DNA from 2 places in the Rhodococcus sp. NPDC055112 genome. Region 1 is predicted to be linked to the other one. Evidence: predicted binding sites of a transcription regulator. Region 1 holds the regulator's gene; the other holds the start of a gene.

Evidence for each region. Region 1 encodes HspR, which represses chaperone genes until heat shock. Its sites were predicted from a motif close to ANNTGAGTNNNNNNNACTCANNT; they were not measured.
Region 2: the regulator HspR is predicted to act here: its motif matches at 12,363-12,385, upstream of clpB (ATP-dependent chaperone ClpB).

Annotation. Positions count from the first base shown of each region.
Region 1 covers NZ_JBSGTR010000055.1:15,212-30,202, reverse strand. The annotation lists gene ACWFRB_RS20665 (response regulator) at 1-563, opposite strand, end outside; gene ACWFRB_RS20660 (GtrA family protein) at 733-1,338, shown strand; gene ACWFRB_RS20655 (heat shock protein transcriptional repressor HspR) at 1,408-1,824, opposite strand; gene dnaJ (molecular chaperone DnaJ) at 1,824-3,029, opposite strand; gene grpE (nucleotide exchange factor GrpE) at 3,064-3,618, opposite strand; gene dnaK (molecular chaperone DnaK) at 3,615-5,459, opposite strand; gene ACWFRB_RS20635 (hypothetical protein) at 5,817-6,194, shown strand; gene ACWFRB_RS20630 (hypothetical protein) at 6,220-6,804, shown strand; gene ACWFRB_RS20625 (pentapeptide repeat-containing protein) at 7,548-8,447, shown strand; gene ACWFRB_RS20620 (transposase) at 8,746-9,000, opposite strand; gene ACWFRB_RS20615 (dynamin family protein) at 9,189-10,661, opposite strand; gene ACWFRB_RS20610 (dynamin family protein) at 10,658-12,511, opposite strand; gene ACWFRB_RS20605 (IniB N-terminal domain-containing protein) at 12,646-14,991, opposite strand, start outside.
Region 2 covers NZ_JBSGTR010000034.1:37,672-52,662, forward strand. The annotation lists gene galT (galactose-1-phosphate uridylyltransferase) at 1-987, opposite strand, end outside; gene ACWFRB_RS15950 (MarR family winged helix-turn-helix transcriptional regulator) at 1,109-1,561, shown strand; gene ACWFRB_RS15955 (MFS transporter) at 1,558-2,844, shown strand; gene ACWFRB_RS15960 (DUF5602 domain-containing protein) at 2,928-3,764, shown strand; gene pyrE (orotate phosphoribosyltransferase) at 3,774-4,304, opposite strand; gene ACWFRB_RS15970 (LemA family protein) at 4,352-4,924, opposite strand; gene ACWFRB_RS15975 (hypothetical protein) at 5,073-5,879, opposite strand; gene ACWFRB_RS15980 (DUF5666 domain-containing protein) at 5,971-6,981, opposite strand; gene ACWFRB_RS15985 (FadR/GntR family transcriptional regulator) at 7,092-7,829, opposite strand; gene ACWFRB_RS15990 (MspA family porin) at 8,136-8,801, shown strand; gene ACWFRB_RS15995 (MspA family porin) at 8,857-9,531, shown strand; gene clpB (ATP-dependent chaperone ClpB) at 9,725-12,277, opposite strand; gene ACWFRB_RS16005 (alpha/beta hydrolase) at 12,419-13,114, opposite strand; gene ACWFRB_RS16010 (AMP-binding protein) at 13,142-14,719, opposite strand; gene ACWFRB_RS16015 (FAD-binding oxidoreductase) at 14,864-14,991, shown strand, end outside.

The DNA.
Region 1 (14,991 bases):
CGCTGCACGTGGGTCTTCACCGTGGACGGCGCCAGGAACAGCTCGCCCGCGATGGCCGGGATCGTCAACCCGCGGGCGATGGCCGCCAGTACCTCGCGCTCGCGGGCGCTCAGCGCCGGGCCTGTGGGCTCCGCGTGCCGCCGGACCTCGCCGAGCAGGCCCGCGGCCAGGCCTGCGGGGAGCACGTCGCGGCCCTTCGCGCAGTCGAGGACCGCGGCCACGATCTCGGCCCGCGTCGACTCCTTGGGCAGGAACCCGGCCGCACCCTCCTGCACCGCGTGGTAGACGATCGCGGACTCGTCGTGCGCGGAGAGCAGCAACACCCGGGTACCCAGTTCGTCACGGCGCACGGCGGCCGCGACCTGACTCCCGTCGAGCTGCGGCATCCGGTAGTCGACCAGCGCGACCTGCGGTCGGTGCTCCCTGATCAACGCCAGCGCGGCGGCCCCGTCGTCGGCCTCCCCCACCACCTCGACGGCGCCGCTCCCGACGAGCGCCCGGACGACGCCGTCACGAAAGAGCGGATGATCGTCGGCGACCACGACACGCACCTTCTCGACCATCGGTCACCACGACCCGAGACCGGTCATGGCTCACTGTCTCACGGTGCTCCCACCACTATCGGGCGATTTGAGCATTCACCGGATCTGGAGACGGATTGACTGCAAGCCACTGCTAATTAGTCGGGCGAACGAGAACCTGGACGTCGGGTGGCCGACCTACTGTGCAGAGGTGCGCAGATCGGAGCCTGCTCACACGGCATACGGGAGCGACTGGGCGTTCCGGCCACAACCAGGGGGCATCGAATTGAGAATCAACGAACATGTCGTGCGTTGCGTACCGGATCGATGGCTTGGACACCTTCTCAAGCACTCAGAGCTACTGAAATTCCTGATCGTAGGCGCGATCACCTTTGTCACCACGGTAGCCATCTTCTTCGGACTCAAATGGACGGTCCTGCCGTCCAATCCAGTCACGGCAAATATCATCGCAGTCCTGATGTCGACGATCCTGTCGTACATTCTGAACAGCGAATGGTCTTTTGCCGAACGAGGCGGCCGGCCCAAGCATCACGAAGCGGCCCTATTCTTCGGAGTCGCGGGAGTGGGGCTCGTCCTCAATCAGGTACCACTGTGGTTTTCACGCTACGTACTCGATTACAGAACCCCAGATGTCTCCTTCCTCGCGGAGAACGTCGCCGATTTCATCAGCGGCGCAATCCTGGGGACATTGATTGCCACAGCATTCCGCTGGTGGGCCATGAGGCGTTTCGTGTTCGTCACATCCGATGTCCAATCGGATTCCCCGCTGGATTCGCGAGAATGGGAGAATCGCTGATTCTGCACGTGAATCTCCGTCAAACCGAGGCACTCCGAAGATACGTAACGACTCTCGTAGACCCGCTGTTCAGCGCTCGTGCCGGGGCTTCCAGACGACCAGCGCGTTGTTGCGCGGGATCGGCACCAGGTCCCGCCGATAGCTGGCGTGCACCTGGGCGATCTCGGCCGCCATCTCGGTAACCCGCCGTTGCAGCGCCTCCACCTGGTTGGTCAGCTCGATGATCCGCTTGATGCCCGCCAGGTTGACGCCCTCGTCCTGGGACAACCGCTGCACCTCGCGCAGCAGTGCCACGTCCCTCGGCGAGTAACGACGGCCCCCACCGGTGGTGCGGTGCGGGGTCACCAGGCCGAGCCGGTCGTAGGTCCGCAGCGTCTGGGCGTGCATGCCCGCCAGTTCCGCAGCCACCGAGATCACGAAGACCTGGGCGTCCGGGTCCGCGGGCACGTCAGACCGACTGTGCCCTGGCCCCCGGGGCGCGGTCATCACGCACCCGCCCAGCCCGCACGCGGATCGAATCCGCTGGCCTTCTCGGCCGACAGATAGGTCTGCAGTGCCTCGGTGGCGGTCTCGTCCAGATCCTGCGGCACCGCGACCTTGACGGTCACGAGCAGATCGCCTGCACCTCCGCTGCGCTTGGGCACCCCACGACCGCGCACCCGAAGGATCCGACCGTCCACGGTGCCCGCCGGGATCTTGACACCGACCCGGCCCTCGAGGGTGGGGACGGAGACGGTCGTGCCGAGCACCAGTTCGCCGTAGCTGACCGGCACGGTGACCGTCAGGTCGTCGCCGTTGCGGCCGAACACCTTGTCCGGCTTGACGTGCACGGTGACGTACAGGTCGCCCGAGGGCGCGCCGCGCAGGCCCGCCTCGCCCTGCCCTGCCAGCCTGATCCGCTGCCCGTCGCTCACGCCCTTCGGGATCCGGACGGTGAGGTTGCGGGTGCGGTTCTGCACACCGGTGCCGTGGCAGTCGGTGCACGGGTCGTCGATGATCGAGCCGGTGCCGCGGCAGTCGTCGCACGGCTCACTGAACCCGAACGCGCCCTGGTTCCGACTGACGATTCCGCTTCCGTTGCAACGCGGGCACACCCGCGGGCTGGTGCCCGGCTTCGCACCGCTGCCGTGACAGGTGATGCAGGAGGCCGGGCTGGTCAGCCGCAGCGGGACCGTCACGCCCGTGGCGGCCTCGCGGAACGGCAGGGTGGTCTCGGCCTCGACGTCGCTGCCCCGCTGCGGGCGGGTGCTCGCGCCGGTCCGCGTGCCCGCGCCGCCACGTCCGCCGCCGAACAGGCCGCCGAAGATGTCGCCGATACCGCCGTCACCGCCGGAGGTGTAGCTGGTGCCGCCGCCGAACAGGTCGCCGATGTTGAACTCGCCGCCGCCGAAACCGCCGCCCGCCGTGCTGTACTCGGCGCCGGGGCGGAAGCCGCCGCGACCGAAGCCGCCGCTGGCGAACAGCCGGCGGGCCTCGTCGTACTCCTTGCGCTTGGCCGCATCCGAGAGCACGGCGTTCGCCTCGCTCACGGCCTTGAACCGCTCCTCGGCCGCCGTGTCACCGGGGTTGGCATCGGGATGCAGATCCCGTGCCAGCTTCCGGTAGGCCTTCTTGATCTCGTCTGCCGAAGCATCAGAGGAGACGCCCAGCTCCTTGTAGAAGTCCTTCTCGATCCACTCCCGCTCACTCACCGGGCGTCTCCTCCTCTCGTTGCTTCCTGTGTAACTACTCCGAGGCCCCGTCCGGCGCAGGCGCGCCGTCCGTGACCGTCACCATCGCCGTCCGCAGGATCCGGTCGCCGAGGCGGTAGCCCTTGCGCAGGACCGTCCCGAGCACCGGATGGTCGCCGTCGCCCTCGACCTGCACGGCCTCGTGCAGCTCCGGGGAGAAGGCGTCACCCTGGTCACCGAACGCCGCCAGACCGAGACCCTCGAGCACCCCGGCGAGCTTGTCGGACAGCGCCTTCAGCGGGCCCGACTCCAGGTCACCGTGCGCGCGAGCCCGGTCGAGGTCGTCCACGACATCGAGGAACTTGCCGACCACCGAGGCCCGCTCGGCCGCGACCGCCTGGTCGATACGGACGAGCGAGTTGCGGCGGATGTTCGCGATCTCCGCCTTCGCGTAGCCCAGCTCGGTGCTGGCCTTCTCGAGCTCCGAGGTCAGCGTGAGCAGCTCGTCCACGGTTTCCTCGGTGTCGGCCGCGGCCCCGACCGCCGCATCAGCGGCGGCCGGGGTCTCGATGTCGACTACTGGTTCGCGGTCGGCGTCCTGTTCGGTCACTTCTTGTCCTGATCGGAAGGCTCGTCCACGACCTCGGCGTCGACGACGTCGTCACCCTGGCTCGGGCCTGCACCGTCGGTGCCTGCCGCGGACTCGTCGGCCTGCGCCTTGTAGATCGCCTCGCCAAGGGCCTGGGACTCGGTGGCGAGCTTCTCCACCGCGGACTTCACCGCGGAGATGTCGCTGCCGGCAAGGGCGGTGTTGGCCTCCGCGATGGCGGCCTCGACCTTCTCCTTGACGTCCGCGGGCACCTTGTCCTCGTTGTCCTTGATGAACTTCTCGGTCTGGTGCACCAGCGACTCGGCCTGGTTGCGGACCTCGGCCTCCTCGCGACGGGCCTTGTCCTCCTCGGCGTGCGCCTCGGCGTCCTTGACCATCCGCTCGATCTCCTCCTTGGACAGGCCGGAGCCGTCCTGGATCTTGATCGTGTTCTCCTTGCCGGTGCCCTTGTCCTTCGCGGTCACGTGCACGATGCCGTTGGCATCGATGTCGAAGGTGACCTCGATCTGCGGCACGCCGCGCGGGGCCGGCGGGATACCCGCGAGCTCGAAGGATCCCAGGAGCTTGTTGTGCGAAGCGATCTCGCGCTCGCCCTGGAACACCTGGATCTGCACCGACGGCTGGTTGTCGTCCGCCGTGGTGAAGGTCTCCGAGCGCTTGGTCGGGATGGTGGTGTTGCGCTCGATGAGCTTGGTCATCACGCCACCCTTGGTCTCGATGCCGAGGGAGAGCGGGGTGACGTCGAGGAGCAGCACGTCCTTGACCTCGCCCTTGAGGACGCCGGCCTGCAGGGCGGCGCCGATGGCGACGACCTCGTCCGGGTTCACGCCCTTGTTGGGCTCACGGCCACCGGTCAGCTCGCGGACCAGGTCCGAGACGGCGGGCATCCGGGTGGAGCCACCGACGAGCACGACGTTGTCGATGTCCTTGACCGAGATACCGCTGTCCTTGATCACGGCCTGGAACGGCGCACGGGTGCGGTCGAGCAGGTCGGAGGTGATCTTCTGGAACTCGGCGCGGGTCAGCTGCTCATCGAGGAACAGCGGGTTCTTGTCCGCATCCACGGTGATGTACGGCAGGTTGATCGAGGTGCTCTGCGAGGAGGACAGCTCGATCTTCGCCTTCTCGGCGGCCTCGCGCAGACGCTGCAGGGCCATCTTGTCCTTGGTCAGGTCGATGCCCGAGGTGGCCTTGAACTTGTCGACGAGCCAGGCGACGATGCGCTCGTCCCAGTCGTCGCCACCGAGGTGGTTGTCGCCGGAGGTCGCGCGGACCTCGACGACGCCGTCGCCGATCTCGAGCAGGGACACGTCGAAGGTGCCGCCGCCGAGGTCGAAGACCAGGATGGTCTGTTCCTTCTCGCCCTTGTCCAGGCCGTACGCCAGCGCGGCCGCGGTGGGCTCGTTGACGATGCGGAGCACGTTGAGGCCGGCGATCTGGCCGGCTTCCTTGGTCGCCTGGCGCTGCGCGTCCTCGAAGTACGCGGGCACGGTGATGACGGCGTCGGTGATCTCCTCACCGAGGTACGCCTCGGCGTCGCGCTTCAGCTTCATGAGCGTGCGCGCGCTGATCTCCTGCGACGTGTACTTCTTGCCGTCGATCTCGACGTTCCAGTCGGTGCCGACGTGGCGCTTGACCGAGCGGATGGTGCGGTCGACGTTCGTGACCGCCTGGTTCTTTGCGGGCTGGCCGACCAGCACCTCACCGTTCTTGGCGAAGGCGACGATCGACGGGGTGGTGCGCGAGCCCTCGGAGTTGGCGACCACTACGGGCTCGCCGCCTTCGAGCACAGACACGACCGAGTTGGTGGTCCCGAGGTCGATTCCGACCGCACGAGCCATAGTGTTCCTCCTACTTGTCGCAGCACCCCCGGCGACATGAGGCGCCGGGGCTGGTTGTGCTGGCATTTCTTGGCCATCTCACCCTAAGTGAGTGCTACACGCTCAAGTTTGCAACCCATCAGCGTGGGAGTCAAGCTCGAACTTGAGTCTGGTTCACTCAAGGTTGTCGAAGTGGTCAACGGGGACGGTTCGCGTTTTGTTCCCGGCTCCCGGGTGTGTCGCCCGCCACGGTCGGTCAGGAACGCGGGACGAGGGCTTCCACCCCTTCTGGTGATGGTGCGCGGCCGACGACCGCCATAGCGTTGAAGTGTCCGGCGAGCCTCGGCCGCACCACCACACACGAAATGGTCTGTCGTCATGTCCACCAACCGAATCACCGCGGCCGTCCGCGCCGTCGCCGTCACCGCCCTGATCGGCCTGCCCGCACTCGGGTTCGCGGGCACCGCCGTCGCGCATCCCGGTGGCGAGCACCCGCCCGCCGTTGATCCCATCGTCGGGTCCGAGGGCGGACCGTGTTCGGAGAATCGGGTCGGCGTCGACGGGGACACCGGCAACCAGCTCGCCTGCGTCCACAGCCCCGACGGGGGCGTCTGGACCGGAACCAACGGAGCCATCAACGGCGTCCACGACTTCGGGTCGCCCTGCGACTCCTCGGTCGAGGACAGGTCACAGACGCGAGACGGCAGGGTGATCATGTGCACCCCGGGCGAAAACGTGTGGGAGTACGGCGCCTAGCGAGGCTCGGCCTACGATCCCAGGCATGGACAACGCAGGCGAGCAGGAGTTCGGAGTCCCGTCCCAGGCCGCACCCCCGCAGCCGCCGCACCGCCCGCAGCCGCCGCGCCCGGAGTTCGCCGCCACCCCGCTGCGCCCTGCGCCCACCGATGCCCCGCCCCGCGCGCTCACCGTCGCCCGGTCCGCCTGGATCGGCTCGTTCGCCGTCCTGATCGGCATCGGCGCCGCGACCGCGCTCAAGCTCACCGCGGTCCGCGACGCGCTCGAGTCCGCGCTGTCCACCGAACGGCCTGGCACCGCCAACCGCGACATCGCCGACACCGTCTCGGTCACCCTGCTGGGCTGTGCGTCGGCCGCCGCGCTGCTGCTGGTCGCCGGAATGATCTGCCTGCACCTGCTCGGTGGGCGCCGCAGCGCCGCCCGCCTCGCCCTCGCCGCGGTCGGCGCCGTCTCCGTCGCCGCGGCCATCGTGTTCCGGTCACTGATGGTCGACGCAGGCGAGGCCTCCGGCGGCGTGCTGGAGTGGGCCCCGCTGGTCTACGCCGGGCTCGTGATCGTCGGCGTCGCTGCGCTTTTCGCGCCCGGAGTAACCCGCTGGCTGCGGCACTGACCGCCGCGACCCGCGGCCGGACGCCTAGAGAGTGTCTACTAATCGACGAGGCGCTTGAGCCAAGTGCACACCGCCGATAGGAGCACGCCCGCTCGGTAGGTGAGGGCGAGCTTGTCATAGCGAGTAGCCAACCCACGCCACTGCTTGACAGCAGCGAAGAAGCGCTCGACGACATTGCGGCCCTTGCACTTTTCCGCATCGAACCAGACCAGACGACCACCACGACTACCTTTCCGGAGGCGGTGTCGTTTCACCGCCCTCGATACCACGCGATCGCAGCAGGGCCCGGTTGAATTTCGAGGAGTAAGCCTTGTCGCCGAGCACCGCATCGGGTCGGGTTCGAGGCCGGCCGCGACCGATCCGCGGGACCGACAGGCAGTCCATCAGATACGCGAACACCGGCGAGTCGCGTGCCTGACCTGACCCGACGAGCATCACTAGCGGTCGCCCGTTCCCATCGGAAAGCTGGTGGATCTTCGTTCTACCCACCGCTGGAGCGACATTCGCGGGAGACGGCCTTACAGTGATCTTCCTGTCCAGACCGTGGACGACGACCTGCTATCAGCTTGAGGAATCCCTTGATAAGAGTTTCGATGCCCGCGTATCGAGCAACCACCCACCCGCAGTACAGCTCACGCCCGTGGCGTCGAGCAGCTGTGCTTGCGTTGGGAGTGGTCGCCGCTCCGCTCGTTGTCGGTGCCCCAGTCGCGAACGCAGACACTGTCATCAGTGGCTGCACGATCGTGACCAACCCGACGCCGACCAATCACACGGACTGCCCGGGCGTGAACTTCGAGGAGTCAGAGCTGCCGGGCCTCAACCTTGCCTACGCCAACCTGGGCGGAGCACGCCTCAAATTCACGAACCTCGTCGGCGCGAACCTGACTGGCGCCAACCTCGCCAGCGCGGAGATGACCGGAGCGAAACTGAACAGGGCCGACCTCACCGGCGCTAACCTCACCGGATCGGTTTTGATGATGGCACAGGCAGTCGACGCCAACCTCACCAACGCGAATCTGAGCGAGGCGAGGATGTCGAACGCGAATCTGTCCCGCGCCAAGCTCTCTGGCGCCAACTTCTGGCATGCCGACATCAACGGCGTGCATCTGGACCAGACCATTCTTGTCCCCTCCGACCAGCGAGCGGTCGCTGACCCCGCCACGGGTACCGCCGTCGTCTCCTGGCCGACCCCACCCGTCCTGAACGGAACGTGGCTCGAATCTTGCGATCGAGAATCTGGGAGCAGCTTCCCTGTCGGAGTTACCACCGTGCGCTGCACCTTCAAAATCTTCACCGGCAAGATCTGGAGTTCCGCTGTAGGCAAGTTCACCGTCACCGTCCAGTCTCCAATCCTCCCAACGATTTCAGGTTCCCCCTGGAATGCCTCCGTGGGCCAGACGTTCCAGTTCCAGTTCGACGTCGCCGGCAATCCCCAACCCGAGATCACCACGACCAGCGTGCTTCCGCCTGGCATCACCCTGTCCCAGTCGGGGGTCCTGTCCGGGATTCCGACACAGGTCGGCACGTTCCCACTGACGCTCGCTGCGCGTAGCGAGGCAGGGGAATCGACCTTCACGACGCAGCTAGTCGTCACGGACGACAAGGTTCCAGGGCCCGCAGGGTCCTCGGTATTCGGTAGCTGAGTCCCCCCACCTGGCCCCCGGCCCGACCCAACTGAACACGGGGCCGGGCCGGGGCCGTATGGGAGGCGTCAGCTACTACTCAGCATCGAACCGCGCCTGCGACGACAATTCTATAGATCGGGTTCGAGGCCGGCCGCGACCGATCCGCGGGACCGACAGGCAGTCCATCAGATACGCGAACACCGGCGAGTCGCGTGCCCGACCTGACCCAACGAGCATCACTAGCGGTCGCCCGTTCCCATCGGAAAGCTGGTGGATCTTCGTTCCCAGGCCGCCGCGTGAATGGCCGAGTCCATAGTCACCTGGCTCGGCGAGCAGGTTCTTGTAACTCGATAGATCCCCCGGTGTCCCGACCCAGGTTCGCGGCGTGCTGATGAGCGCGGCCGATCGTCGAGTCCACTGACACCGTCCAGTCGATGTCACCGGCCGCGTCGGCCTGCGCCAACAGTGCCGTCAGGATTTCGTCCCGGGTGCCATCACAGGCGTAACGGCGTTGACGCTTCCAGACCGTCTGCCACGGCCCGAATTCCGCAGGTAGATCACGCCACGGCACACCTGCTCATACCGGTACACGATGCCCTCGACGACCTTACGGTTGTTTCCAGAAAGGACGCCCCTTGCGACCGTCGGACGAGGGCAGCATCGGCTCGATCAACGCCCACTGGGCGTCGGACAGGCACTCGGCACGTGACACCACGTCCAGTGTCATTGATCGAAGCGTCCCTATTTAGGAGACACGCCCTAGCCCGAGAGTTCCGCCAGCACACCCTCCGCGCTGCGCGCGCCGATCCCGCAGGCGCGCGCGGTGAACTGGTCCAGCAGCGGATGTTCGGCCCAGGTCCGCCACTTGCGCACCGCTGCAAGGGCAGCGGCCCGCTCCGCATTGACGCCGTCGTCGGGGTGGAGCCCGAGCCGCTCGCTGCGCCCGATGCCGAAACCGCCGACCAGCCGCTGCAGCTGCGCGACGTCGTCGTCGGACAGGTTCGGTCGCGTCGAGCGCAACCTCCCGAGCAACCGCAGCTCCTGAAAGCCGTGCACGTCGGCGAGCAGGCGTTGGGCCGAGGCGCGGATCGGCGAGGACTCGGCGCGGGGGTGGGCCGAGAGCACGCGGGTAAGCGCGAGCAGGGCCGAGTGTGTCTTGAGCTGATCCGCCCGCTGGCCGAACTGCACGTCGATCACCTGCCGCAGCTCGTGGAGGCCGCTGCGCTCGACGAGCTGCGTTGCGAGACTGGGCGAATCGGGCGTGCCGAGCTTGATCAGCGTGACCGCCAACCGGATCCCGAACAACCCGAAACGGTGCGCCAACTGGGCGCGGGTGTGCGCGTCCACGGGCAGCGGGCTGTCCGGGCGGGCGAACCGGTCCGCGGACAGCATCGCCAGCTGCAAGTCCTCCGGTGGCACCTCGGCCAGCGCACGGAAGGCCTCGTACTCGCGCTGCCGTAGCGTGCGCGCGCCCAACGCCAGCAGCCCCGCGACCGGGACCACCGCCTGACACAGCCCCGTCAGCTCCAGCTCGGTGGCGAAGCGGGACGCGACCTCCTTGGCCGACATCATCGCGTCGAGGCGACCTGCCCCCACCTCGTCCGCGCGCGAGACCACCCCGACCACCCCGAGGGGTCCGGACTCGCCGCCGACGTGCGAGCCGATCTGACCGAGGAATGCGACATCGGTGGCGGCGAGGGTGCGCAGCAGGTAGACGACGGCGTCCGCACCGGAGGCCGAGTCCTCCGGTGTCAGCATCTCCAGCGTGCGGGCCGAGACGTCGCGCGAGAGCGAGGACGTGCCTGGGGTGTCGATGATGGTGGTGTTGGTGAGCGCCCGCGCCGGCCACTCCACGTCCAGCCGGTCCACCTCCGCGGCCGTCATCGCGCCGAGGTCGAAGGTGAGGCTGCTGCCCTCGCGCCGCTGGACGGGCACGTTGAAGGACTGGTTGCCGTGGTGCCACGCGGTGACCGTCGGCGTCGGACCCTGCCGGTACCAGGTGACGACGCGGGTGCACTCGGTGGCGTCGGTCGGTGCGATGTCCTGTCCCACAAGCGCATTGAGCAGCGTCGACTTGCCGGCCTTCAACGACCCGGCGAGTGCGACCCGGAGCGGTTGATCGATCCGCTCGGCGCACTCGTCGAGTTGCCTGCGCACCGCGGGATCGGCCGCATACACCTCACGTGCCGCACCGATCAGTGCCCGCGCCTGTGCCAGCGCGCCCGCGCTCACCGTTCGATCTCCACCGGGAGCATCTGTGCCGCAAGCTCCTTGAGCTCGCTCAGCGCGCGCATGTCCCGCTCGATCTGGGCGGCCCGCTGGGTACGTTCGGTGGTGGCCAGGTTCGCGGCCTCCTGCGCGGCGCGCAGCGAGTCGTTGAGTGAGCGCAGGGTCTGCTCGGCGATGGCGGTGAAGTGGTCGCGCAGCAGTCGCTGGATCAGCCGCAGCCGATCCTTCGACTCCTTGTTCACCTGGAAGCTGACGTCGTCGACGAACCGCCGGATCGCGACCTTCGCCTCGCTGCGGCGCTTGAGGATCCGCTGCTCGCGGTCCTCCCGATAGGCCTTGGTGCCCAGCACCAGCCCGGCCCCCACCGAGATCGGGTTCACCAGTGCCATCCCCATCAGCGTGGTGATCAACCCGAACATCAGCACGCCGCCGTACGAGCCGCGCATCCCGACGAGCATCTTCTGGGTGATGCCGATGCTCCCCGATTCGAGGTCGGCGAGGGAGCTGACGGGCTCGAGGACCCCACCCAGGTCGGCGACGTCGAGATGCGGCAGGTCCACCGACCCGGACTCCGCGAAGTGCCCGGCCACCACCTCGGCCAGCCAGATCGCGCGGTCGTGCGCCCAGACGAAGTTGTCGCCGATCGAGGTCGCGACCTGTTGCTCGAGCCACTCGCCGAGCTCCGCCCAGTCCTTGCCCGGATCGCCCTCGTCCACGGATTCCTCGGCCTGACGGGTGACGCGGCGCAACCGGTCCCGCAGGTCGTGGTCGATGTCGGCGGCCAGATCGGTGACGCCGTCGGACAACGTCTGCTGCCACAGCGAGGTGCGCTTGTGCAGCTCCTCGGCCGCGACCTTGGCCTTCTGCAGCTCCGCGACGGCCGCCGCGCCCTTGGCCGGATCGCGCAGCGCGGCGAGCTCGCTGCCGAGCGCAAGGGTCAGGTGTTCGGTGACCGAGTGCACGTCCAGCGCCACCGCCCGGCGGGTGGTGAGATCTCCCCTGGCCACCACCTGCTCGCGCAGGAACGCGTAGAGGTCGGCGAACCCCGACTCGACGTTCAGCTCCTCGTCCTGCAGGCGCACCGCGTGCGAGCGCAGCGCCGAGGACACCGGGATCAACGGCACGGTGAGCCCGGCGCGACCGAGGTGCCCGCGGTCCGCCTCGACGATCTCCCGCCAGTGCGGGTACAGATCGGTCTTGCTGATCAGGCAGGCCACCGCCGGGCACAGGCCGAGCACCTGCCGGAGGAAGGCGACCTCCGGCTCGGTGAACTCCTGGCTGGCGTCCGAGAGCACCAGGACCGCGTCGGCAGCGGGAAGGAGGCCGAGAGTGCTTGCCGCATGTGGATTTCCGTGCCCACCGACGCCGGGGGTGTCCACCAGCACCAGCCCGTCGGCGAGCAGCGGGCTCGGCACGTTCACCTCGACCCGCAGCACCTCACGCCCGCCCGCAAGCGGGGTCGACGGCGTGACGGCACTCAGTTCCTCGAGCGGCAGCGCCACCCGGACGGCGTCGGCCCCCGGCTCGGCGAGGACCAGCTCGGCGCTCGCCGTCTGCGCGTTCTGCACGACCGTCGGCACCGCGGTGGTCTCGTCGTCGCCGACCGTGCACACGGTCAGGCCGAGCAGCGAGTTCACCAACTGGCTCTTGCCCTGCTTGAGCGGGCCGACCACGACGATCCGCATCCGCGGGTCCAGCACCCTGGCCTTGGCCAGCTCCAGGCGGTCCACCAGATCGGCTCGCCCGGCGGTCCCGGCGATGCCCCCGGTCCGCTCGAGCAGTGCCACCATGTCCGCGGCCGTTGCCTGCCCCGCGGCGGTGCGTTCGACTGCCGAAGCAGCTGCGTTGTCCATGAACCCGACCCACAATCCCCTCTGCGCCGCGGGCGCCCGAACGGGCACACGCGGCGAGCGATTTTCACGGTATCCAGCACGGAGCCGGCCCCACACGCAATAACGCGTACGGGGCCGGCTCCGTTACAGATCGATCAGGGCAGCAGCGGGTCCGCGTGCGCGGCCGCCTCGCCGCCGATCTCGGCTGCGCCGGTCGCGTCCGCGTCTCCGAAGAGGCCGCCGCCGATGCCGCCGAGCCCGTCGCCGAACAAGCCGCCGTCCGCCTCGCTGGTCGTGGTGACCTCGCTGCCGAAGGCGTTTGAGGCGTCCAGCGACGACCACGCGTTCCCGGTGGCACCGGCGACGCCGCCGAGACCGGAGCTGATCCCGCCGACGAGGTCGGAGGTGCCGCCGAGCTCGCCACCCGCCGACGCCGCGCCGCCCACGCCCGCCCCGATGCCTGCGTCGACCGCGCCGGTGACCGCACCGCCGAGGTCCGCGACGGCGTCCAGGCCGGTCGTCAGGTCCGTGGCCGCGCCCGCGGCACCCGAGAGGGCGCCACCGAGCTCCGCACCGGTGTTCGCGACCCCGGACAGCGCGCCGCCCAGGTCCGCGCCCGCGTTCGCCGCACCCGACAGGGCGCCACCCAGGTCCGCGCCCGCGTTGGCCGCGCCGTCCAGCGCGCCGGTCAGGCCGCCACCCAGCTCCGCAACAGCATTCGCCGCGCCGTCCAGCGCGCCGGTCAGGCCGCCACCCAGCTCCGCACCAGCATTCGCCGCGCCGTCCAGCGCGCCGGTCAGGCCGCCACCCAGCTCGGCACCCGCATTCGCCGCACCCGACAGCGCGCCGCCCAGGTCCGCACCCGCGTTCGCGGCGCCGTCCAGCGCGCCGGTCAAGCTGCCGCCGAGGCCTGCGCCCGCATCGAACAGGCCGCCGAGACCGCCGGTGAGGCCGCTGGTCAGGCCGGCACCGAGGCCAGCGACCGCGTCCAATCCGCCGCCGAGTCCGGCCGCCGCATCGAGGCCGGCGTCCAGGTCGGCACCGACATCGACACCGAGGCCGAGGCCGCCGCCGGCACCGAGAAGCCCGTCGACCGCGCCGCCCAGGTCGAGACCGCCGCCGAGGGCACCCCCGAGAGCACCGCCGAGGTCGAGGTCTCCGCCGAGCGCGCCACCCGCCCCGAGCGCACCCTCGAGGGCCGTGCCCAGCCCGCCTGCGAGGTTGCCGTCGAGATCGAGAGCGCTACCGAGCACCGTGCCGAGCGCGCCGCCGAGATCGATCTCGCCGGTGCCGCCCGCCGCGCCGCCCAGCGCCGCCTCCAGTTCCCCACCGAGGTCACCGCCCGCACCGAGTGCGGCGCCGAGCACCCCGCCGAGCGAAGCCCCCAGGTCCGTGCCGATCTCCCCGCCCGCGCCGAGCACGCCCTCGAGCGCGGTGCTCAGCGATCCGCCGAGGCCACCTTCCGCGCCGAGGTCGAGGCCGCCCGCGGCGCCGAGCGCCGCGTCCAGTGCCGTACCGAGCCCGGCCGTGAGGCCGCCGTCCACCCCGAGGGCGCCACCGAGCGCACCGGCCAGCGTGGCACCGAGGTCCCCACCGATCTCCCCGCCCGCGCCGAGCACGCCGCCCAGATCCAGGCCCGCGCCCCCGTCGACCAGGGCGCCGAGCGTGCCACCCAGCGCACCACCGAGATCGGCGGCGACGTCGCCGCCCGCACCGAGCGCACCGCCCAGTGCCGCGCTCAGCGTTGCGCCGAGGTCGCCGCCCAGGTCCAGTCCGCCACCGAGGCCACCGCCCAGACCCAGGGCGGCATCGAGCGCACCCGTCAGGCCGGAGGTCAGGCCGCCACCGAGACCGAGAACACCGTCGAGGTCCACGCCACCGCCTGCGCCGAGCGCCGCGTCGAGGGCACCGGTCAGGCCGGAGGTCAGCTCGCCGCCAAGGCCGAGCGCGCCGCCGAGAGTGCCGCCCAGTGCGGCGCCGAGATCGAGGCCGCCCTCGAGCGCGGTGGACAACGCGCCACCGAGTCCGCCCTCCGCACCGAACGCGGCACCGAGCACCCCGCCGAGCGAAGCCCCCAGATCCGTACCGATCTCCCCGCCCGCGCCGAGCACGCCCTCGAGCACGGTGCTCAGCGATCCGCCGAGACCACCCGCCGCCGCACCCAGGTCGAGTCCGCCCGCGGCGCCCAGCGCCGCATCCAGCGCCGCACCGAGCCCGGCTGTGAGGCCGCCGTCCACCCCGAGCGCACCGCCCAGCGCACCGGCCAGCGTTGCGCCGAGGTCCCCGCCCAGGTCCAGGCCCGCACCCGCGTCGACCAGGGCGCCGAGCGTGCCACCCAGCGCGCCACCGAGATCGGCGGCGACATCGCCGCCCGCACCGAGCGCACCGCCCAGCGCCGCGCTCAGCGCCGCACCGAGGTCGCCGCCCAGGTCCAGTCCGCCACCGAGGCCACCGCCCAAGCCGAGCACCGCATCGAGCGCACCCGTCAGACCCGTGGTCAG
Region 2 (14,991 bases), on a different contig from region 1:
TAGGTGGAGCCTGCCCAGCGCGCGTTGCTCCCCGACCGGCGCCTGATGCCACCCAGCGATGTACGGAAGCCGTTCCACCCCCTCGAAGAACCGATCCAGGCGGCCCAGGATGTCGAGGTAGACGTGTGCCAGCTCGTCCAGCTCGACTGCCTCCAACGCGGCCAGATCGGGGACGTCCCGGTGCGGTGCGAGGTGTAGTTCCACCGGCCACCGCGCGGCCGCGGGCACGTACGCCGTCCAGTGCTCGCCCTCGAGCACCACCCGGGTGCCCGCACGTCGCTCCGCGTCCAGCACGTCGCGCAGCAGCGATCGCCCGGTCCGTGCCAGGTGCCGCTCGGATTGCCGTAGCAGCGCGCCGGTGTTCGCAGGCAGCATCGGGTACGCGTAGATCTGGCCGTGCGGGTGCGCCAACGTCACGCCGATCTCCTCGCCCCGATTCTCGAAGCAGTAGACCTGCTCGATGCCCGGCAACGCCGACAGCTCCCTGGTCCGGTCGGCCAGCGCGCCCAGCACCGTGCGCACCCGGCCCACCGGCAGCTCCGCGAAGCTGCGTCCGTGGTCGCTCGTGAAGCAGACGACCTCGCAACGGCCGGCTGCGGCCCGCTGCGGCCACAGGGACTCGTCGTCGACGTGGTCCGTCGGCGGTGCAACCGCGCCGGTCGCCAGGGACGGAAATCTGTTCTCGAAGACGGCGACGTCGTAGTCGTCGGCTGGGATCTCCGTCGGCGCGCGGCCTGCCCCGCTCGGGCACAGCGGACAGGCGTCGGCCGCGGGCAGGAACGTCCGGTCCATCCGGTGCGCGGCCATCGTCACCCACTCGCCGGAGAGCACGTCGTAGCGCATCGTCGACTCCACCCGGATCGGCGACAGGTCCCTGGTGTCGTGCAGTTGCCGGGTCGCCGCCCCGCTGACGTACGGCTCGGAGTCGTCGAAGTAGATCAGCTCTCGGCCGTCGGCGAGCGCCGTCGCCGTCCTCCGGATCGTCATCGGATCTCGTCCCTGCCCTTCACCCGTGTTGGCCGCCGCACAGATTGTGCCCCACGCGCCTCATCGGCATGTCAGGCCACAGGGTTCACATATATAGTTTGCCTATGCAATAATATTGCTCATGGCATCCGACCATCCGACGGAGCGCCACCTGCGCGAGGTCCTCGCGGAGCTGGTGACCAACACGTCGCGATTCACCCGACTCGCCTCCTCCATCGCGACCGACGACCGGCCGCGAGCCTGGATGCGGGCGCTCTCGCACCTCGACGAGTACGGCGAGCTCCGCATCAGCGAGTTCGCCAGGATCGATCGCTGCTCACAGCCGACGGCCACCGCCCTGCTCAAGCAGATCACCGATGCCGGACTGGCCAGCAGGCACCGCGACCCCGCGGACTCGCGGGCGGTGGTGGTCGAGATGACCGAGGCCGGGCGTCGATGGCTCGGCGAGGCCCGCGCCGAGATCGGCACCGCGCTCGCCGCCCACCTCGGCGAACTCGAACCCGAACAGATCGAACGACTTTCGCAGAGCCTGGCGGACCTGCGGGCCGCCATCAAGGCGTCAACACAGCGATGAGAGAAACCAGCGACACAAAGGAACAGCCCGTGACAGTCACCGACACGGCCACCAGCGCCGGCACCGAGAGCAAGAGCATCCTGCACCAACCGAAGGCGGTCTGGGCGGTCGCGTTCGCGAGCGTCATCGCCTTCATGGGTATCGGCCTGGTGGACCCGATCCTCAAACCGATCGGCGAACAACTCGACGCGACCCCCTCCCAGGTGTCGCTGCTGTTCACCTCGTACATGCTCGTGACCGGTGTCGCCATGCTGATCACCGGCGTGGTGTCGAGCCGGATCGGCCCGAAGAAGACGCTGCTCTGGGGCCTGGCGATCATCGTGGTGTTCGCCGCGCTGGCCGGGATGTCGGGCACCGTAGGACAGATCGTCGGATTCCGTGCCGGCTGGGGCCTTGGCAACGCGCTGTTCATCGCGACCGCGCTGGCGACGATCGTCGGCGCGGCAAGCGGTGGCGTCGCGAAGGCGATCATCCTGTACGAGGCCGCGCTCGGCATCGGTATCGCGGTGGGGCCGTTGGTCGGCGGCGTCCTCGGCAGCGTCAGCTGGCGCGCCCCCTTCTTCGGCGTCGCCGCACTGATGGCCGCCGCCTTCATCCTGATCGTGGTGATGTTGCCCGCCACGCCCGCACCGAAATCCGGCCGGACTTCGCTGTCCGCCCCGTTCCTCGCGCTGCGGCATCGGGGCCTGCTCACCGTCGCGATCACCTCGCTGCTGTACAACTACGGGTTCTTCACCCTGCTCGCGTACACCCCGTTCCCGCTCGACATGGGAACCTACGCAATCGGTTTCATCTTCTTCGGCTGGGGCCTGATGCTCGCGGTCTCGTCGGTGTTCCTGGCACCGCGGCTGCAGCGGGCGTTCGGCACGCTGCCGATGATGATGCTCGCGCTGGCCCTGTTCGCGGTCGACCTCGCGGTGATGGCGCTGTTCACCGAGAACAAGACGGTCCTGATCGTCTGCGTGGTCCTTGCGGGCCTCTTCCTCGGCGTGAACAACACCCTGATCACCGAGACCGTGATGATCTCCGCGCCGGTCGAGCGCTCCACCGCATCCGCCGCGTACAGCTTCGTCAGGTTCGTCGGGGGCGCCGCCGCACCGTGGGTGGCGGGCAAGCTCGGCGAGAGCAACGTGCACCTGCCGTTCTGGGTCGGCGCGCTCTGCACGGCCGCCGCCATCGTGGTGCTGTCCACCGGGCGCAGGGTGCTCGCGCACGTCGACGACCACGACCCGGCGCCGCACAGCGTGGACGAGGCCGCGGCCATCACCGCCGGTTCGGACTAGGCGGCACCAAAGGGGCCGCCGCCCCGGTGCATCGGCACTAGCATCGACGGGTACGCGAATCACCACGGAAGCCGAGGTGCACGATGCGTCCACGCCGCAGGTTCCTGTCCGCCGGACTGATCGTCGCGTGTGCGGCGCTGACCATGGCCGGGGGTACCCACGCGCCGGCGGGCCAGCCCACCACCGGTGGAGCGGGCGTCCCCGACGGCACGGGCGTGTTCGACGGCCCGGCGGTTCGGGTCGGTGATGGGACCGCCCACAGCTTCGTCACCCTCGACGCCGCGGGCAATCCCACCGAGGTGGGCATGCGGCTGTCCGAGGGCGCGATGTACGACCTGCCCGCGACCCACGACGTGGCGACCTTCGAACTCGACCTACCCGACGAGGCCGCAGCGACGGTCTTCGACCACACCACCCTCGACTGGAACGACCACGGTCACGGTCCCAGCGGCATGTTCGACAAGCCGCATTTCGACACCCACTTCTACATGGCCGACGAGGCCGCGGTGGCCGAGATCGACCCGGCGAGGCCGGATTTCGAGGCGAAGGGTCTGCGACTGCCGGACCCGCGCTACCTCCCGCCCGACTACTTCCCGATGCTCGGGCCGAAGCTCGTGCCGCAGGCATCCCCCGCGATGGGGGTGCACTGGTTCGATGTCACCGACGGGGTGATCCCTGGCCCCTACCAGTTCACGCTGGCCTTCCTCAACGGAACCTGGGACGGCGACTACACCTTCATGGAACCGATGGCGACCCGCGAGTGGTTGCTGACCAAGCCGAACACCGTGCGGAGCATCAAACAGCCACAGGCCTATCAGCGCAGCGGCTACTACCCCACCACCGTCGCCGTCACGTTCGACGACGCCGCGGACGAGTACGTCATCACGATGGGCGGCATGGTGCTGCGCCAGGCGTCGTGAGGCGAAGCGCTACAGGCCCAGGTCCTCGAGGCCGAGCAGTGAGCGGTACTCCACGCCCTCGGCGGCGATGACGGCATCGGCTCCGGTCGCGCGGTCCACCACGGTCGCCACGCCGACGACGATCGCGCCTGCCTCGCGCAGCGCGCGCACGGCGGTCAGCGGGGAGTTGCCGGTCGTGGTGGTGTCCTCGACGACCAACACCCGCTTCCCCACCACGTCGGGGCCCTCGATCTGGCGCTGCATGCCGTGCGCCTTCGCTGCCTTGCGCACCACGAAGGCGTCGATCGGTCGGCCCTCTGCGTGCATGACGGCCATGGCCACCGGGTCCGCGCCCATGGTCAGGCCTCCGACTGCGTCGAAGTCCCAGTCCGCGACGAGCTCGCGCAGCAGCTTCCCGATCAGCGGTGCGGCACGGTGGTGCAGCGTCGCGCGACGCAGGTCGACGTAGTAGTCGGCTTCCTTGCCCGAGGACAGGGTCACCTTCCCGTGCACCACAGCCAGCTCGCGTACGAGCCCTGCGAGCTCCGCCTTCTCCGTCATTCGACCGCTCCTCTTCGCGTCCAGTTTCGACGCCCCAGCGTAGTCGCCTAGAGGAGGGCCCCGGGCACGCCCGCGTCCCGGTCCGTCATGGCGACCGCGTCGTCGTGCAGGGGAGCCTGCAGGGCGGGCGCCTCGGCCTCGTCGGAACCGATCGGCAATTCGACGACCGTCGCCTCGAACAGCGGTACCTGCTGCCCGCCCACCAGCCGCGCCACGACCCCGGCGGGAACCGAGCGCACCAGCCGGTTCACCGCGGCGGCACTGTCGTTGTACACCCGGGCCGCTCCGATGATCCGCTGCTCGGTCACCTTGAGCTCGAGCGCGGGGCGCTGAATCGCCCAGTCGTGCTTGACATTCGGGTTGCACTCCACCTCGAACATCAGCCGGTGCAACGCGACGGACAGCGCGTTCTCGGAGCCGGCCTGCTCGCCGAGGCTCATGCCCTGCTCGCGCAGCGCGACGGCCAGCGACCGTGCACCGACCAACGGGGCCAGGATCTCGGACGGCATCGCCGCGGCCCGGGCAGCGGCGATCAGCTCAGGTGCCTGATCGCACCGTCGTTCGAGTTCCACATCGAGTAGGGCTCGGCTCGCGGTGAGGTTTCCCTCGAATCGACGCAAGCGTCGAACCACGGACACCGCCCACGCCACAAGAAGAACAACAGCAACGACCGCCACAACCGTCACAAGAGTCACAGGCGTGCAATCTACTCACACCCCGGGGCGCTCGCACACCGGGTCCACCCACTGGCCGTACGCCGGGCCTGATTCAGCCGCGCGGGTCCTGGTCGACGTCACCCTCGTGCGGGTACGGACGTCCCGGATCGTGATTTACGGTGCGCGCCAGCGGAACAACGTTCGGCGGCGCGGCTTGGTCCGCGCCCGGCGCCGGGTACGGCGAGCGCTCCCAGTCCGGCAGCTCGCGGGGGGCGGGGGCGGCCGGGGCGGCCATCGGCGGCGCCTCAGGTGCCGAGTCGAGAACGGGGGGCAGCACGTGCAGGATGCCGGAGAGCCGGGCGACCGCGTCGATCGCGGCGTCCCACTCACGGCCGTTGCTGGTGACCGGCAGCGAACCGAGCGTCCACTCCCCCTCGCTCCACAACATCTGGACATGCGGCGGAACCGACTCCGTGAAATGCACCATGCGCTGATCACAGACCCGTCGGGCGATCTCCAGGTCGGTGGCGAACACCACCCGCGGCCCGATCGAGCCGAGCAGGTTCATGTCCGCATCCTTCGGCGGCGGCGTCGACCGGAGCCGGAGATCGATGTCGACATCGGAGCCGACCGTGCGCTGGACCGCGACGATCGTCGTCGTCTCCTCGAGGTCGAACAGCACGAAGTTCTCGCCGCGACGGATGCCGTGCACCACGTCGACGGCCCCGAGGTACTCCTGCTTGGCCAGCGCGGCCCGGTGCCAACGCGACGGCAGGTGCTCATCCGACTCGTTGTAGGTGTAGCCCTGCGCCTTCGCCCAGATCTGCCTGACGCGACCGAACTGGTCGCGCCTGCTGCGATCGATGGACAGGAGCACGATCGCGCCCACGAGCGCGATCGCTGAGAGTCCGAACCAGATAAGCGTCATCGCCAGTCACAATATCGACTGAACGGTCCCCGCGCGGCACTCGGCTCGCACGGGGACCGAAATCATCTGCTTCGATCCGCCGTCAGTTCCCGAAGTTCCCGAGATCCGGGAGCGTGGTGTTCACGATCACCTTGGCGATGACCGACCCGTCATCGCCCTTCTCACCCTGGACCACGACGGTGTCACCGGGCTTGAGATCGCCGACCTTCGCGCCGCTGAGCGAGATGATCTTGGTGGACCCGTTGGTGACGACCGTGACCGCGGAGCCGCCGATTCCGTCGAGGATCAGCGTGGATCCGTCGTTGGAGGTGATGGTCCCGACGGCCGCACCGGCCGCGCCGATCGCCTCGCCGACACCGCCCGGGATCTGCGACAGGTCGGGGGCACTGGTGGCCGGCGGTTCGGAGGTCCGCGGCGGCGCGGTGCTGGCCCTGGGCAGGGTGCTCGTCACCGGGGCCGAGGCGCTGCTCGGGGAGTCCGCTCCGCCGCCGCCGATGAGCATGACGCCGAGACCGACGACCGCAAGGAGGAGCAGCCCCGCCACGACCAGGGCGACCGCCAGCACACCCTTGCTCGGCCCCTTCTTCTGGTCACCGTCGAGGTAGGGGGACCCGCCGGTCGGCGGTGGCGTCGGCGGCTGGTTCGGGTCGTACCCCTGATAGGTCGGGTACGCCTGCGTCGCGTTCGGCGCCTGGTTCGGGTCGTACCCCTGATAGGTCGGGTACGCCTGCGTCGCGTTCGGCGGCTGATTCGGGTCGTACCCCTGATACGTCGGGTACGCCTGCGTCGCGTTCGGCGCCTGGTTCGGGTCGTACCCCTGATACGTCGGGTACGCCTGCGTCGCGTTCGGCGGGACCTGACCGTAGGCCTGGTGCGGGTCGGTGGTGTATTGCGGCGTCACCGGCCCGGCCGAGCGGTCGAACTGCTGCGTTGGCTGATCGGCGCCGCGGGCCCAGACCTCGGTCGGCTGGTCCGGAGCGGCACCCTCGGCCGCAGCAGCCCACTCCGCGGTGGGGTCGGGGCCGGCGTCGAACGGCTCGGTACCGTCGCCGGTTCGCTCCTGCGGTGTGCGCGGATCGTCCGTGTTGTTCATGTCTCGGGCCTGCTCTCTGCGCGGGCGATCGTGGGTCCCGCCGCTGGTCAATTCAGTCCGACCCGTCAGGATAGAGGCGGAACCTGAGACCGCGCTGAAGACGACGGTGGCTAGCGCATCACATTCCAGGCGATCGGCCGCGACAGCTCGCCTGGGAAGTTGTCCTTCAGGTAGGCCGTCCACTGCGCGACATGCGCCCGCATCGCCGTCTCCGCCGCGTCAGGGTCGCCTTCTGCGATCGCGGTGAAAATGGCGACGTCGTCCGCGAGCACCCTGGACCGCAACCGCTCCGAATAGGCGACCCCGACCCCAGCCCCGACGAAGACCCCGTCCATGGCATCGACCAGATAGCCGAACAGCGCGTTGCCCGACGCCCACGCGATGGTGTTGTGGAATCGGCGGTTCGCCGCAAGGAACGCATCGAGATCGTCGAGGTGCTCCTCCATCGCACGAACCGACTCGGCGAGGACACGACGATGCTCCTCGGTTCGGTGCTCGGCAGCCATCCGCGCCATCAACGGCTCGAGGCCGACGCGCGCCTCGGCGATCGTGCCGAAGGGCGACTCCTCGAACTGCAGCAACAGACCGAGGCCGGTCATCAGATGGGAGCCGTCGGGCTTCTGCACCGTCGGACCCCCGCCCGGCCCCGGCTTGATCGAGAGCGCACCCGACAGCTCGAGATATCGCAGCGATTCACGGAGCGTGCCCCTGCCGACCTGATACTGCTCGAGCATCACCCGCTCCGGCGGCAACCGGTCACCGGGCCGCAGGCCGTCTCGCTCGATATCCGCAATGATCCGCCTGGCGATGATCATCGCCGTCTTCTGCGGACGATCCGCCCTGTCCATCACCATCGCTCCGCCCCCTGCACAACCGCCAATTCCGCACAAAACCCCCAGGGGCCGAATCCTACAGATGATTCGCAGGGTTGGGGGGCCAATCTGGACAACCGTCCTGCACTGTACGAGCCTCGCCCGACCCAACCACCCGGTGTGAGATGAGTCTCATTTCCGTCTCGGTGTGGTCCATTGCATTCAATCGAATGATGCGGATAGTTTCGTGCGCAGCGTTCGGAAGCATGGCTCACGATCTGACCAGCCTCCGGTCCCGTGCACCGCTTCCGACCACCACTGACCACCTCTAGAGGGGAACGAATGAGCGAGATCCGCAAGTCAGGCCTGCGCCGTGGCGCCCGTATGGCAGGCGCCGCCGCCGCACTGGCGATCGGCCTGATGTCGACCGGTGCGGCCCATGCCGACACCTTCGTGCCGCTGCCCGACGGGCAGAAGGCCGGACCGGGAGCGGTCGTCTCCCGCACCGGAGAGAGCGCCCTGATCTCCCCGTCGCTGGCCGCCAACGGCGCAGGCCGCACCGCCTGGGTCTCCGGGACCGTCACCGCCGACGTCACCGGCATCACCAAGGAAGGCGAGGCCGGACCGTTCAACGGCGCCGCCAACACCTCCGGCACCAACAACTCCTCCACCCACGGGATCTCCCGGATCAACACCGGCTACATCGTCGGCTGCCAGGTCGACATCACCGGCCTCGGCGGCTCCATCGGCGCCTCGATGGACCTGACCGGCCCCTCGATGTCGGGGTCACTGACCGTCCCGGTCTCCGCAGGCCAGGTCAAGTTCGTCGGCGTCGCGGGCAAGGACATCAAGAAGAACGGCAAGTACTCCGTCCAGTACCAGGACACCCAGCTCGAGATCCAGAACTGCGGCGGGTTCGCCCAGGCCCGTTCCTACACCGTGGTCGAGATCGTCGGCAACGACTACTCCAAGACCACCCTGTACGGCCAGCCCTTCAGCATCGGATAGCGGCTCCGCCGCCCGTGCACCTGAACTCGATACCTGAACCCTCAGAGGGGAATTCATGAACGTCACCACCAACGGCCTGCGTCGCGGGCTCAAGACCGCCGCGGTCGGCAGCGCCGCCGCCATCACCCTCGGCTTCCTGTCCGCGGGCGCCGCCAGCGCCGACACCCTCGTCCCGCTGCCCGACGGCTCGATCACCGAGACCCTCGTCGACGGCACCGTCGTCACCATCACCCGCACCGGCGAGACCGCCAACATCTCGCCGTCGATGGGCTCGACCCCGCTGCACCGCAACGTGTGGGTCTCCGGCTCGACCAAGGTCGAGGTCTCCAATGGCGGCAGCGGCACCATCCAGCCCGGCTACATCGTCGCCTGCCAGCTCACCCTCGGCGGCAAGACCGGCACCGACGGCGGCATGAGCACCACCTGGGCCGACCCCGACGGCGCCGCCAAGCAGACCGCCAAGAGCGCAGGCAACGTCTCGATCGGACCCGGCCAGGCCGTGGACTACAAGATCCTCGACCTCGAGCTCGCCGACCCCTTCGGCGCCGAACAGCACCGCGCCGCCAACCCCTACAAGGGCAAGGGCAGCGTCACCTGGGCCGACTCCACACTCGGAGTCAGCGGCTGCGCCGGCTACGCGCAGGCCCGCTCCTACGTCAAGGTCACCGTCAACACGGCCAACGTCACCGGCAACGTCACCCTCTGGGGCCAGCCCTTCAGCATCGGCTGATCCCACCCCCAACGCACCCGGTCCCCTCGGCCGCGCCCCTCACGCGACCGAACCCGGGTGGGCGCCGAGCTCGACGGCGCCGCGGCTCCTGGTCTGCCCCCCGGCCCATGAATCGCGGCACCCCGACCCCGGCCACAACGCGACTGTGCGCGAGGTTCTCCACGAACCTCGCGCACAGTCGTGTGTCGGACACCTACCCCAGGACCAGCGAATCACCGTCGACCGAGACGTTCACCGGCACCGTGTCTCCGTCGTGGATGTCCCCGGCCAGCAACAGCTTCGCGAGCTGGTCGCCGATCGCCTGCTGGATCAACCGGCGTAGCGGCCGCGCCCCGTACAGCGGGTCGTATCCGCGGTGCGCCAGCCATTCCTTCGCGGGCCCCGACACCTCCAGGCTCAACCTGCGCGCCGCGAGCCGCTTCGCCAGCTGCCCGAGCTGGATGTCGACGATCGACTCCAGCTGCTGCTCCGAGAGCGGATCGAAGATCACCACGTCGTCGAGCCGGTTGATGAATTCCGGCTTGAACGCGTGCCGCACCGCGTCCATCACCTGCTCCCTGGTGCCACCGGCGCCGAGGTTCGAGGTGAGGATCAGGATGGTGTTGCGGAAGTCAACCGTTCGGCCCTGACCGTCGGTCAGGCGCCCCTCGTCGAGCACCGCCAGCAGGATGTCGAACACGTCCGGGTGCGCCTTCTCGACCTCGTCGAACAGCACCACCGTGTACGGCCGCCTGCGGACCGCCTCGGTGAGCTGACCGCCCTGGTCATAGCCGACGTACCCCGGAGGCGCACCGACCAGCCGCGCCACCGAGTGCTTCTCGCTGTACTCCGACATGTCGATCCGGACCATCGCCCGCTCGTCGTCGAACAGGAAGTCCGCCAACGCCTTCGCCAGTTCGGTCTTGCCGACGCCGGTCGGGCCGAGGAACAGGAACGAGCCGGTCGGCCGGTTCGGGTCGGCGACCCCTGCCCGTGCGCGACGGACCGCATCGGACACCGCGATCACCGCTTCGTCCTGGCCGACGACCCGCTTGCCCAGCTCCGACTCCATCCGGAGCAGCTTGGCGGTCTCGCCCTCCATCATCCGGCCCGCGGGGATACCGGTCCACGCCGACACGACATCGGCGACGTCGTCGGGCCCGACCTCCTCCTTGAGCATCACGTCGCCGTCGCTGGCGCCACCGGACGCCTCGACCGCGGCCTCGAGCTTGCGCTCCAGCTCCGGGATCCGGCCGTACCGCAGCTCGGCCGCCTTGCCCAGGTCGCCGTCGCGCTCGGCCCGATCCGACTCGCCGCGAAGCGCTTCGAGCTGTTCCTTGATCTCGCGGACGGAATCGATGGCCTGCTTCTCGTTCTGCCACCTGGTGCTCAGCTGCCCCAGCTTCTCGCGGTCGTCGGCGAGCTCCTGGCGCAGCTTGACCAGCCGGGCCTTGGACGCCTCGTCGGTCTCCTTCTCGAGCGCCATCTCCTCGATCTCGAGCCGCCGCACCGTGCGCTCGACCTCGTCGATCTCGACGGGCCGTGAGTCGATCTCCATGCGCAGCCGCGACGCCGCCTCGTCGACCAGGTCGATCGCCTTGTCCGGCAGGAACCTGGAGGTGATGTAGCGGTCCGAGAGTGTCGCGGCCGCAACGAGAGCCGAGTCGGTGATGCGCACGCCGTGGTGCACCTCGTAGCGCTCCTTCAGGCCGCGCAGGATGCCGACGGTGTCCTCCACCGACGGCTCCCCGACCAGCACCTGCTGGAAGCGGCGCTCGAGGGCGGCGTCCTTCTCGATGTACTTGCGGTACTCCTCGAGGGTGGTGGCACCGACCATCCGCAGCTCACCGCGGGCGAGCATCGGCTTGATCATGTTGCCTGCGTCCATGGCGGACTCGCCGGTCGCACCCGCGCCGACGATCGTGTGCAGCTCGTCGATGAAGGTGATCACCTGACCGGCCGAGTTCTTGATGTCGTCGAGAACGGCCTTGAGCCGCTCCTCGAACTCGCCGCGGAACTTGGCTCCCGCGACCATCGAACCGAGGTCGAGCGAGACGACGGTCTTACCGCGCAACGACTCCGGGACGTCACCCGCCACGATGCGCTGGGCGAGACCCTCGACGATCGCCGTCTTGCCGACGCCGGGCTCGCCGATGAGCACCGGGTTGTTCTTGGTGCGGCGGCTGAGAACCTGTACGACGCGCCGGATCTCGGTATCCCGGCCGATCACCGGGTCGAGCTTGCCTGCGCGCGCGGCCGCGGTGAGGTCGGTGCTGTACTTCTCCAGCGCCTGATAGGTGCCCTCGGGGTCGGGGCTGGTCACGCGCGCGCTGCCGCGCACGGTGGTGAAGGCCTCACGCAGCGCCTCCGGGGTGGCCCCGTGCCCGACAAGGAGTTTCGCGACGTCGGAGTCACCGGAGGCCAACCCGACCAGGACGTGCTCGGTGGAGACGTACTCGTCGTCGAGCTCGGTGGCCAGGTGCTGGGCGGCGGTGAGCGCGGCGAGCGCCTCGCGGCCGAGCTGTGGCGTGGTGGTCGCGCCGGTCGTCTGCGGCAGCCGGTCCACCATCGCCTGGGCCTCGCGGTGCACTGCGGTCGGGTCGACGCCAACCGCCTTGAGCAGCGGGGCGGCGATGCCGTCGGTCTGGTCGAGCAGCGCGGCGAGCAGGTGCGCCGGACGGATGTCCGGGTTGCCCGCGGCGGAAGCAGACTGCAAAGCGGCGGTCAGTGCCGCCTGAGTCTTGGTGGTCGGAGAAAACGAGTCCACTGGTCACCCCTTCGGAAGACGTCGGTCGTCGCCGTCGAGCCTATGCAGGGCCACTCGGCGTTGTCACATGTTCCAACGCTCCAAAGGTTGAGTCTGTTCCGCTCAAGTTTGGGAATCTTGGGGCTGACGTGGTGCCGCTGGTCACAGCCCGAGGCCGACGCGGTACCGCTCGAGCCGCTCCACCAACTCCGCCGGGTGCGCGAGCGCGGGCAGGTGACCGCTGTCCATCTCGTCGGGCGTGATCCCCAGCCGGTCCCGCACCACCCGGCGCTGGAACTCCGCGGGGAAGATGCGGTCCTGACGGCAGAGCAGGAACCGCGTCGGCACGTCCGGCCAGGCCGGCAGCGGCCAGGGCGCCCGGAACGGCGTCTCGGACTGTTCCCGCGCCCCGCCCGCCATCACCGCCGGGATCAGCTCCGGCGGCACGTCGTGCAGAAAGACCGTGACCGGATCGAACTCGGCGTCGGGGTCACGGCCGTCCGCCACGTCCTGCGCGCGACGGGCGGCCCTCTGCCCGGTGTTCGCCCACCAGTCGCCCGGCGCCTCCCCCGGAACCGGGACCATCGCCGCGACCAGCACCATCAGCGACACCGGCACCCGCTCGCAGACCAGCGGCGCGGTGAACCCGGCCATCGACTGCGCCACCAGGATCAGCCCGGTGCGGTCGCCGATCGCGTCGACCACCACGTCGGTGTACTCCGCGAGCCCGGCCGAATCGTCGTCGCACGGCAGGTCCGGCGTCACCACGTCGTGCCCGGCCGCGCGCAGCGGCGGCGTCACGAACTGCCAGTACGACGAGTCGGATCCGGCTCCGGGGATCAGGACGTAGGTGGCCATGGGCCGACGCTACGCCCGCGATCGCCGCTACACCGCGCGCGCCGCGCCCTCCCAGTAGCGCGCCCGCAGCGCCTTCTTGTCCAGCTTGCCGAGCGGGGTCAGCGGGAGCGCGTCGACGAAGTCGATCGTCTTGGGCGCGTGCACCGCACCCTTCGCCGCCTTCACCCGCTCGACCAACTCGGCGACCTCCACCGTCGCGCCCTCGCGCAGCACCACGCAGGCCTTGACGGCCTCTCCCCACTTCTCGTCCGGCACACCGACGACGGCGACCGAGGCGACCGCGGGATGACCGGAGATGACGTCCTCGATCTCCCTGGGGAAGACGTTGAAGCCGCCGGTGATGATCATGTCCTTCTTGCGGTCGACGATGTACAGGAAGCCGTCCTTGTCCGCGCGGGCGACGTCACCGGTGTGCAGCCAGCCGCCGCGCAGCGCCTCCGCGGTCTCCGCCGGCTTCTTCCAGTAACCCTGCATCACCAGCGGGCCGCGCACGCAGATCTCGCCGAGCTCGCCGCGGGGCACCTCGTTCAGGTCGTCGTCGAGCAGGCGCACGTCCAGCCACGGCACCGGACGCCCACAGGAGGCCAGCCGCTCGAGGTTGGCGGGGTCGTGCTCCTCCTTGCGCATCACGGTGATGGTCATGCCGCACTCGGACTGACCGAAGTACTGGAAGAAGATCGGGCCCAGCTTCTCGATGCCCTCGACCAGGCGCGCGGGCGACATGGCCGCCGCGCCGTAGTACAGCGTCTGCAGGCTGGACAGGTCCCGCTTGGCCAGGTCCGGGTGGTCGAGCAGCATGTAGATCATCGTCGGCACGAGCATCGTCACGGTGATCTTGTGCTTCTCGATCGCCTCGAGGACGGCGCCCGGCTCGAAGGCGGGCAGCACCACGAGCGCGCCGCCGCGCATCAGCGTCGGCACGAAGAACGCCATGCCCGCGTGCGAGAGCGGGGTGCAGGCGAGGAAGCGCATCTCGTCCGGCCACTGCCACTCGGCCATCTGGATCTGCGGCAGCGTCACGCCCGACTGGAAGGTGTTGATCACGCCCTTCGGCTTGCCGGTGGTGCCTCCGGTGTAGACGATGCTGCTCGGGTCGGACCCGGCCACCTTCGCGGCGACCAGCCGCTCGGGGACGAAATCCCCTACCAGGGCGAGCAAGTCGACTCCCACCTCGGACGGGCCGAGCGAGAAGAGGTTCTTCAGCGACGGCACCGAGGCCTTGAGCTCCGCCGCGCGCCCCTCGAACGCAGTGGGATCGAAGATCAGCGTCTCGATCTCGGAGTCCTCGAGGATGTAGCGGTGATCGTCGAGCGATCCCATCGGCGCGAGCGCGGTGTTGCGGCAGCCGAGGATCATCGTGGACCCGACGCTGATGAGCACCTCGGGACGGTTCTTCGAGAGCATCGCGACCGTGGAGCCCGTGTCGATGCCGAGGGACCGCAGAGCCTGCACGAAGCAGCTGATCTGGTCGCGCATCTGCCCACCGGTGAGCACCACGTCCCCGAGGTAGAGGGCGGGGCGGTCCGCGTTGCGCTCCAGCGCAGTGATCAGCAGGTCCGCGGTGTACTGCGGGCGGTGCAGGTCGGCGAGCTCGTCGGTGGTCATTTCTTCTCCGCTCTGACTGGGGGTCACGGCTGGCGGGCCGCGGCCGTGCGCGTGGCACGCCTCACATTAGAACGCAAACTGACACATGTTCTAGTGGCAATTGCATTTGTGCAGGTGTCAATGCCGTCGCGATACCCTCTGGGCATGCAGAACACGGGTGTCGAACAGCAGGTCTGGACCGCGACGGTGGTGGAGCACCACCGGCTACGAACCGATCTCGCGGTCGTCCGGTTGGAGGGCGAGTTCGTCCCGTTCACCGCGGGGCAGTCGGT